2 linked regions of the Cycloclasticus pugetii PS-1 genome follow. The protein of the gene in region 1 interacts with the protein of each later gene in a pairwise test. Links are inferred from orthologs where the notes say so. Each region holds a gene or a part of one and is shown in the gene's direction. Other genes may lie near its edges.

Evidence for each region. The genes of interacting proteins can lie anywhere in the genome.
Region 2: the proteins of accC (region 1) and cysM interact in binary tests that used the Escherichia coli proteins (3 or more experiments, as listed by UniProt). The link is inferred for Cycloclasticus pugetii PS-1 from one-to-one orthologs.

The regions. Positions count from the first base shown.
Region 1 is NZ_ARVU01000001.1:1,963,406-1,968,386, forward strand. The notes cover bases 660-3,512. They hold accC (acetyl-CoA carboxylase biotin carboxylase subunit), read left to right. Parts: upstream 660-1,342; coding sequence 1,343-2,683; downstream 2,684-3,512. Other genes in these bases: aroQ (type II 3-dehydroquinate dehydratase), read left to right, coding at 660-868; accB (acetyl-CoA carboxylase biotin carboxyl carrier protein), read left to right, coding at 871-1,320; prmA (50S ribosomal protein L11 methyltransferase), read left to right, coding at 2,689-3,512. In the rest of the region: CYCPU_RS0109590 (TlpA family protein disulfide reductase), read left to right, coding at 1-277; more of aroQ, read left to right, coding at 416-659; more of prmA, read left to right, coding at 3,513-3,570; CYCPU_RS0109615 (zinc-ribbon and DUF3426 domain-containing protein), read left to right, coding at 3,574-4,308; tRNA dihydrouridine synthase DusB, read left to right, coding at 4,423-4,981. UniProt on the Escherichia coli protein: This protein is a component of the acetyl coenzyme A carboxylase complex; first, biotin carboxylase catalyzes the carboxylation of the carrier protein and then the transcarboxylase transfers the carboxyl group to form malonyl-CoA.
Region 2 is NZ_ARVU01000001.1:867,184-870,158, forward strand. It holds cysM (cysteine synthase CysM), read left to right. Parts: upstream 1-1,031; coding sequence 1,032-1,919; downstream 1,920-2,975. Other genes in the region: CYCPU_RS0104210 (TonB-dependent receptor plug domain-containing protein), read right to left, coding at 1-893; rlmD (23S rRNA (uracil(1939)-C(5))-methyltransferase RlmD), read left to right, coding at 1,982-2,975. UniProt on the Escherichia coli protein: Two cysteine synthase enzymes are found. Both catalyze the same reaction. Cysteine synthase B can also use thiosulfate in place of sulfide to give cysteine thiosulfonate as a product.

The DNA.
Region 1 (4,981 bases):
CATGCAAAAAGAATATGGTGCAACCAACCTACAGTTCATTGGAGTTGCCATTGATAACACGGTCTCAGTTAACAAATTTGCTTTAGAAGTAGGCATCAACTACCCAAATTTAATTGCCGAAATACAGGGTCTGGATCTAGCAAGGCAATACGGCAACACCATGGGCGCCCTTCCTTTTTCTGTTATTATCAACCCTGAAGGCCGCATTATTACTCGTCAAGTAGGGCTTCTTGAACGATCCAAAATTCTTAAATCCATTCAGCTTTCAAAAGGCTAACTCCTGCTAACTTGCTTATATTTGTCTTTATCTTTCGCGAAATAACATTTTATATAGACTTTATCCAAAAGCTTTGGCAAAATCCCCCCTTATTGCAAGATGAAATTGCATAACCAATTATTTTTAAGTTAGTACATTATGGCAATTATTTCAGTCATCAACGGCCCAAACCTAAATATGCTAGGCACACGAGAACCTGGGATTTATGGTGCTCAAACTCTCGCTGATATAGAGCATTCCTTAACTCAGCTGGCCGAACAACACGGACACGAATTGCTTTTCTATCAAAGTAATGCAGAGCATGACCTTGTTAATAAAGTACAACAAAGTAAGCATGATAAGGTTGCTGTTATCTTATTAAACCCAGCGGCTTTTACGCATACAAGCGTTGCCTTGCGTGATGCCCTATTAGCAAGCGACACTCCTTTTATTGAGCTTCACTTATCAAATGTTCATGCTCGCGAGTCATTTCGCCAACACTCTTATTTTTCAGATATTGCCAAAGGTGTTATCTGTGGCTTCGGCCCCGACAGTTATAAATTAGCGCTGCTTGCAGCTCTCCCATTAATACAAAAACCATCAAGAGATTAATTATGGATATAAGAAAAGTTAAAAAACTGATCGAACTCATCGAAGAGTCCGATATTGCAGAAATTGAAATTCACGAAGGTGAAGAGTCTGTACGTATCAATCGTTACTCTTCAACACAACCTGCTGCCGTAACACAAATGCCTGCACCTGCTGCCGCTCCAGCCGTTGCCAGCGCTGCGCCTCAAGCAGCTGCAAGCGACAATACTGAACAGCCGTCTGGACATGTTATTACTTCTCCAATGGTCGGCACGTTTTATGACGCACCTGCGCCAGGCTCGGCCCCTTTCGTCAAAATAGGTCAATCCGTTCAAAAAGGCGATACCTTGTGCATTATTGAAGCAATGAAAATCCTTAACCAAATTGAAGCGGACAAATCTGGTGTTATTGCATCAGTGTTGACTGAGAATGGCCACCCAGTCGAATTTGATCAGCCACTTTTCATCATCGAATAACCGCCCCTGAGACGAGAAAAATATGTTCGATAAAATTCTTATTGCCAACCGTGGTGAAATTGCTTTGCGTATTTTGCGTGCCTGTCGCGAAATGGGCATCCAAACAGTTGCCGTTCACTCCTCTGCCGACCGTGATTTAAAACACGTTCGTTTAGCAGATGAATCCGTTTGTATTGGCGGTCCTTCATCTACAGAAAGCTACCTAAACGTACCCGCCATTATTAGTGCTGCAGAAATTACCGATGCCCAAGCTATTCACCCCGGCTACGGCTTTTTGTCTGAAAATGCGGACTTTGCTGAACGCGTAGAACAAAGCGGCTTTACATTTATTGGCCCTCGCTCGGAAACAATTCGCCTAATGGGTGATAAAGTCTCAGCGATTGAGGCAATGATTAAGGCTGGCGTGCCTTGCGTTCCCGGTTCAGATGGCCCGTTAAACGATGACAAAGAACGAAATGTCAGATTAGCCCGTGATATTGGCTACCCCATTATCATTAAAGCTGCTGGCGGTGGTGGTGGCCGCGGGATGCGTGTGGTTCATACAGAAGCAGCCCTTTTGAATGCCATTTCACTGACCAAAACCGAGGCTAAAAACTTTTTTGGTAACGATATGGTGTATATGGAGAAATTCCTTGAAACGCCACGCCATATCGAATTCCAAGTGCTGGCCGACCAACACGGTAACGCCATTCACTTGGGAGAACGTGACTGCTCAACTCAGCGTAAGCACCAAAAAGTAATTGAAGAAGCGCCCGCAATTGGCATCAGCGAAGAGGTTCGCCAAGAAATTGGTACTCGCTGTGCGAAAGCCTGTACAGATATTGGCTACTATGGAGCAGGAACCTTTGAGTTCTTATATGAGAAAGGTGAATTTTATTTCATTGAAATGAATACACGGGTTCAAGTAGAACATCCAATTACAGAAATTGTCACTGGTGTCGATATTGTTGCTGAACAACTGAAAATTGCCGCTGGTCTACCACTTGGTTACACGCAAGATGATATTAAAATTTCAGGTCACGCTATTGAATGTCGTCTAAATGCTGAGCATTCTGAAACCTTTATGCCTTCACCAGGGAAAATTACACAGTTACATATCCCAGGCGGTCCTGGCATTCGCTTTGATAGCCATATCTATAACGGCTACACCGTGCCTCAATACTATGACTCGATGATCGGCAAACTGATCGCATCAGGCCCCTCTCGCGACTCTGCACTTGCTCGCACAAAAACAGCTCTTAACGAAACGGTTATTGATGGCATTCACACCAATATCCCGTTATTAAAGGACATTGTGGTCGACAAAGATTTTGCCTCAGGCGTCTATAATATTCATTACCTTGAAAAGAAACTGGGGATGTAATCGGCATGGCATGGCAACAATTGACCATTGCAACAACTCAAGAGTTAGCCGCAACGATTGAAGGCTTATTAGAAAACCTTGGCGCTCTGTCTGTGACCATCACAGACAGAGCCGACCAACCTATTTATGAGCCGCCATTAAATAGCACGCCTCTATGGCAACATGTCTCCATTACAGGTTTGTTTGACGAACAAGACGACCTTAAAAATATCGAGCAATTTTTTAACCAACAACTTGGCCATCAGGGCGAGTGGCAATTAACTATTGAGCGTCTAGAAGACCAAGTCTGGGAACGTGTTTGGCTTGAAAATTTCCAACCCATTAAATTTGGCGATAACTTTTGGGTTTGCTCTACCGAACATGACATTGCAGATTCCAATGCAACCTTATTACGACTCGACCCTGGTCTAGCATTTGGCACCGGCACACACCCTACGACCGCCCTTTGTCTCGATTGGTTAGCCAAACATGATCTTACAAAAAGCAATATTATCGACTTTGGATGTGGCTCTGGCATACTCGCTATTGCAGGTCTTTTATTAGGTGCAAAAAGTGCTATTGGCATAGACATTGACCCTCAGGCACTTATCGCCACAACGAGCAATGCCGAACAAAACAATGTACTTGATAAAGTCAAAGTTTATGCCGCTGATCAATACCCTCGAAAACCCCAAGCCATTGTTATTGCGAATATTTTAGCTGAGCCGCTTATCTCACTATCAAGCGATATTTCAGCCTTAGTTAAACCCAAAGGCCATTTATTATTGTCTGGCATCCTTAGCGAACAAGTAACGCAAGTTATTAGCGCCTACCAACATGAATTCATCTTCTGCCCTGCCACCATTAGAGACAATTGGGCTTGCCTCCATGCCGTTAAAAAAACTTGAGCAATGCCTTATGCACTTTGTCCTTTTTGTTTTAGTACACTACATGTCACCCCTGAACAATTAGCAGTTAAGTCAGGCGTTATTCGCTGCGGCCATTGCCATAAAGTATTTAATGCACGGGAAAATGAACTCAGCGCCGATATTGAGCGAACTATTCCCATTAAGCCCAATGAAGACATCACTCAGTCATCAACTGCTATCCAAGAGCATTCGTCTGAAATAGATTCTCCTCCAATTATTGCGGCATGGGAGTCTACAAAAACCACCCATCACTATAAACTGCCTTACGGTCTGCTTTCATTTGTATTAGTGTTAGTGCTTCTCACTCAAATTGCCTTCATTGAATCAACACGATTAACTCAGAACACACAATTACAACCCTTCTTCAAAAAACTCAATAACACCTTCGACTTATCAATTCCTAGCTACCAAAACCTGGATGAAATTCACATCATTGCACGCCAGCTTACGCCTCACCCAAAGCTAGATGAGCTGCTGTCTTTTCAACTCACAATCAAAAATTCCGCCTTAGCCGAACAACCCTATCCAAGCATAAAATTGCTACTAACATCGACTCTCGGTGAGCCAATAGCTCAAGGAGTTTTTACTAAAAATGATTACCTAGCAGACAGTGAAATCAATGATTATTTCGCACCTCAATCCCTAAGGAACATTACGCTTACCTTCCAAAAACCTAGCAAAACTGCCTTTGGTTTTGAAATATCCTTTCAACCTTAAGGTAAAATGCTTGCGATAAATCGCCGCTAAGGATTGACTCAAGATCAGACAATAGCGACACTAAACACCTGAGAGTGTCGCATAAAACTCTCAACTCAACCCCTTTAAGTTCTTATGAAAATTGGTCCGTATACATTAAGTAACAACTTAGTCTTATCCCCCATGGCTGGAATAACCGACAGACCTTTTCGTCAACTTTGTCGGGAATTAGGGGCTGGCTTAGCGGTGTCTGAAATGACTGCGTCAAACCCTGCTTTACGCAAACACCGACGAACCTTATTGAAACTCGATCATAATGGCGAGAACGAGCCTCGCTCGGTACAAATTGTTGGCACAAATCCCAAACAAATGGCTGAAGCGGCTCTCTTTAATCAAGCCAATGGCGCACAAATTATTGATATCAACATGGGCTGTCCTGCTAAAAAAGTATGTAATGTCGCTGCTGGTTCAGCCTTATTAAGAGACGAACCTTTGGTTGAAGAAATTTTAAAGTCTGTGGTTTCTGCCGTCCACATTCCGGTAACGCTAAAAATAAGAACCGGCTGGGATCCACTCAGCAAAAACGCCCCCACCATTGCTAAAATTGCCGAGCAAGCCGGCATACAGGCCCTTGCGATTCATGGTCGGACACGTGCTTGTAAATATGATGGAAACGCTGAATTTGACACCATTA
Region 2 (2,975 bases), 1.1 Mb from region 1 along the record:
GAAGCTTGAGTAATAAACAGTTGATCATCAGGTGTTGAATGTTCCCATTTAGCATGAATTGAATGCTGCGAGTCATCAGTGTTTCTAGGTGGGTCAAAAGGATCTAATAAAGTGCCAGGTGTATGTGTTTCCCTTAAGGTATTGATGATACCGAAATTCAATTGCAAGCTATCGAGATGAGTAATTTGGTAATCCAATCGCCCGGTCAGCGAGTCATGACGGCTATCGTCATCATTATTGGCGTAGCCGTTATCATCAATGTGTGAAGCGGAGAGTCTAACGTCGATATCTCCAAAGGAATGGCTACCAGTTAGGAGCGTGCGTTGATAGCCCCTTTCACCGAGCGTGCTTTTAACTTGAAAATCATTTGTTTGCACCGCATGTGATGTGGTGATATTGATGACTGCTTGGAATGCATTCGAACCAAAGGAGGAGCCGTTCGGACCACGGATAACTTCAATTCTTTCAATATCTTCCATCATGATAGGAAGATTTGACCAGTCAACACCACCAAAAAGGGGACTATAAACAGAGCGCCCATCAATTAATACTTGAACGCCTTGGGGGAATTCACCACTAAGCCCCTGATAAGCAACAACAGGTTCATTGCCACGAAAGTGAGCAACATGAAAGCCGGGTACTAATCTAAATAATTCGGGAATGGCTTTTGCCCCCGATAGTTTGATCAGTTGACGGTCAATGATGGTGATCGTTGCCGGTGCTTCGGTTTGTGGTTGTGCTAACCGAGTGGCAGATAAGACAATAGGAATCTCGGTATTAAAAAAAGATAAATCGTTTATCTCATTTGCAACGGCAAAAGGTGTGATGAAGGCAATATAAAAAGCGAATAAGAGATTTTTTCTAGCAAAAAGGGGGCTTTTAACTATCTTCATTAGGCAACTATTTTTTTATGTAATTTTTAAAAAAATTTTAGCATAAGTCGATGGCCTTAAGGACATAACTCAAAATTATTAGCTACGTCGTAAAGGTATGATAGTCTTCTGTGCCAATTTTTGTTTTAAAGAGAGTAAATGACTTACCCAACCATTGAAGATTTTGTTGGAAACACGCCGCTCGTCAGGTTACAGCGGATGGACTCAACAACAAATACTATTTTGTTGAAGCTTGAGGGTAATAACCCAGCAGGCTCTGTTAAAGATAGGCCTGCCATTAACATGATTCAACAAGCGGAGTTACGTGGTGATATTAAGCCTGGAGACCGTTTGATTGAAGCGACTAGCGGAAACACAGGCATCGCTTTGGCAATGGCTGCGGCTATTAAAGGCTACAAAATGACACTCATCATGCCAGATAACATGAGTGCAGAACGGCGTGCATCAATGAAGGCTTACGGGGCCGATATTGTTTTAACACCGGCCGCTGGCAGTATGGAGGCGGCGATCGATCTAGCAAGGCAGATGGAGCAGCAGGGCAAAGGCACGATTTTGGATCAATTTGCTAACCCAGATAACCCTTTATCGCACTATAACGGCACGGGACCTGAAATTTGGCGCGACACGTCAGGAGAGGTAACCCACTTTATTAGTTCAATGGGGACGACCGGAACGATTATGGGTACCTCAATGTACTTAAAAGAAAAAAATAATGATATTCAGGTGATTGGTGTTCAGCCGGAAGGTGATTCTAAAATTCCAGGAATCCGCCGTTGGCCTGAAGAGTATTTGCCAAAAATTTATGATCGTTCACGTGTTGACGACATTCTTGAAGTTAATCAGCAGCAAGCCGAACAGACAATGCGAGCCTTAGCGCAGCGAGAAGGCATTTTTTGTGGTGTCTCGTCTGGTGGGGCCACTCATGTTGCTTTAGAGCTTTCAAAGCGTTTAAGCCATGCAACAATTGTTGTTGTTATTTGTGACAGAGGTGACCGGTATATTTCGACAGGAGTTTTTCCGGATTAAATTTTGTTTAACGTTTAAAATGTAATGCTTATTTAACATAGAAAGATGGTTTTAAAAGCAACATGGCTAGACGTAGGAATAGAAGAAAGAACTTACCGCCTGAAACGGCAACAGCAACAATAGAATCGTTAGCCCACGATGGTCGCGGTGTGGCACATGTAGATGATAAGGCGGTTTTTATCGCAGGTGCGCTACCAGGCGAAGACGTTGTTTTTGAATACAGTAAAAAGAAAAAAGATTTTGCCGAAGGCCGTGTTACTGAGGTGTTAAAAGCATCTGACGACCGTGTTGAGCCGGGCTGCCAGCATTACAGTATTTGTGGTGGCTGTAGTTTTCAGCACATTGATCCTGAGAAACAAATTCTTGCCAAGCAAGGCATTTTGCTCGATCAGTTTAAAAGCATAGCTAAACTCGAAGATGTTGAGTTATGGCCTGCGTTAACAGGGCCTTTTTGGGGTTATCGTCACCGGGCGCGTTTAGGCGTGAAAGATGTCGTAAAAAAAGGCCGAGTGCTGGTAGGGTTTAGAGAAAAAGCCAGCCCTTTTTTGGCTGAAATTGAAAAATGTGAGGTGTTACATCCCTCAGTTGGGCAACGCCTAATGGATTTGTCATCGTTGATTGGCAACTTATCGATTAAAGATAAAATTCCGCAGATCGAAGTGTCTATTTGCGATAGCCGAACAGCATTAGTTTTTAGAATTCTCGAGTCGTTAAGTGAAGAGGATATAGCGGTATTAAAACGTTTTGAAGTGTCTGCTGATGTAGATATTTATACCCAATCCAAAGGCCCAGATACCATTATCCCATTAAGCGGTGAAAAAGCACCGCTCAGTTACCAATTGCCGAATAATGTAAGTTTGTTCTTTGGCCCTAGCGACTTTGTTCAAGTTAATGTTGATATTAATCGCTCTATGATTAATAGAGCGCTAGAAACACTGGCGTTAAATGAAAATGATAACGTGCTTGATCTATTTTGTGGTTTAGGAAACTTTACGCTACCAATGGCTCGAGTGGCAGGTCATGTAACCGGTGTTGAAGGCAGTGATGAGCTGATTA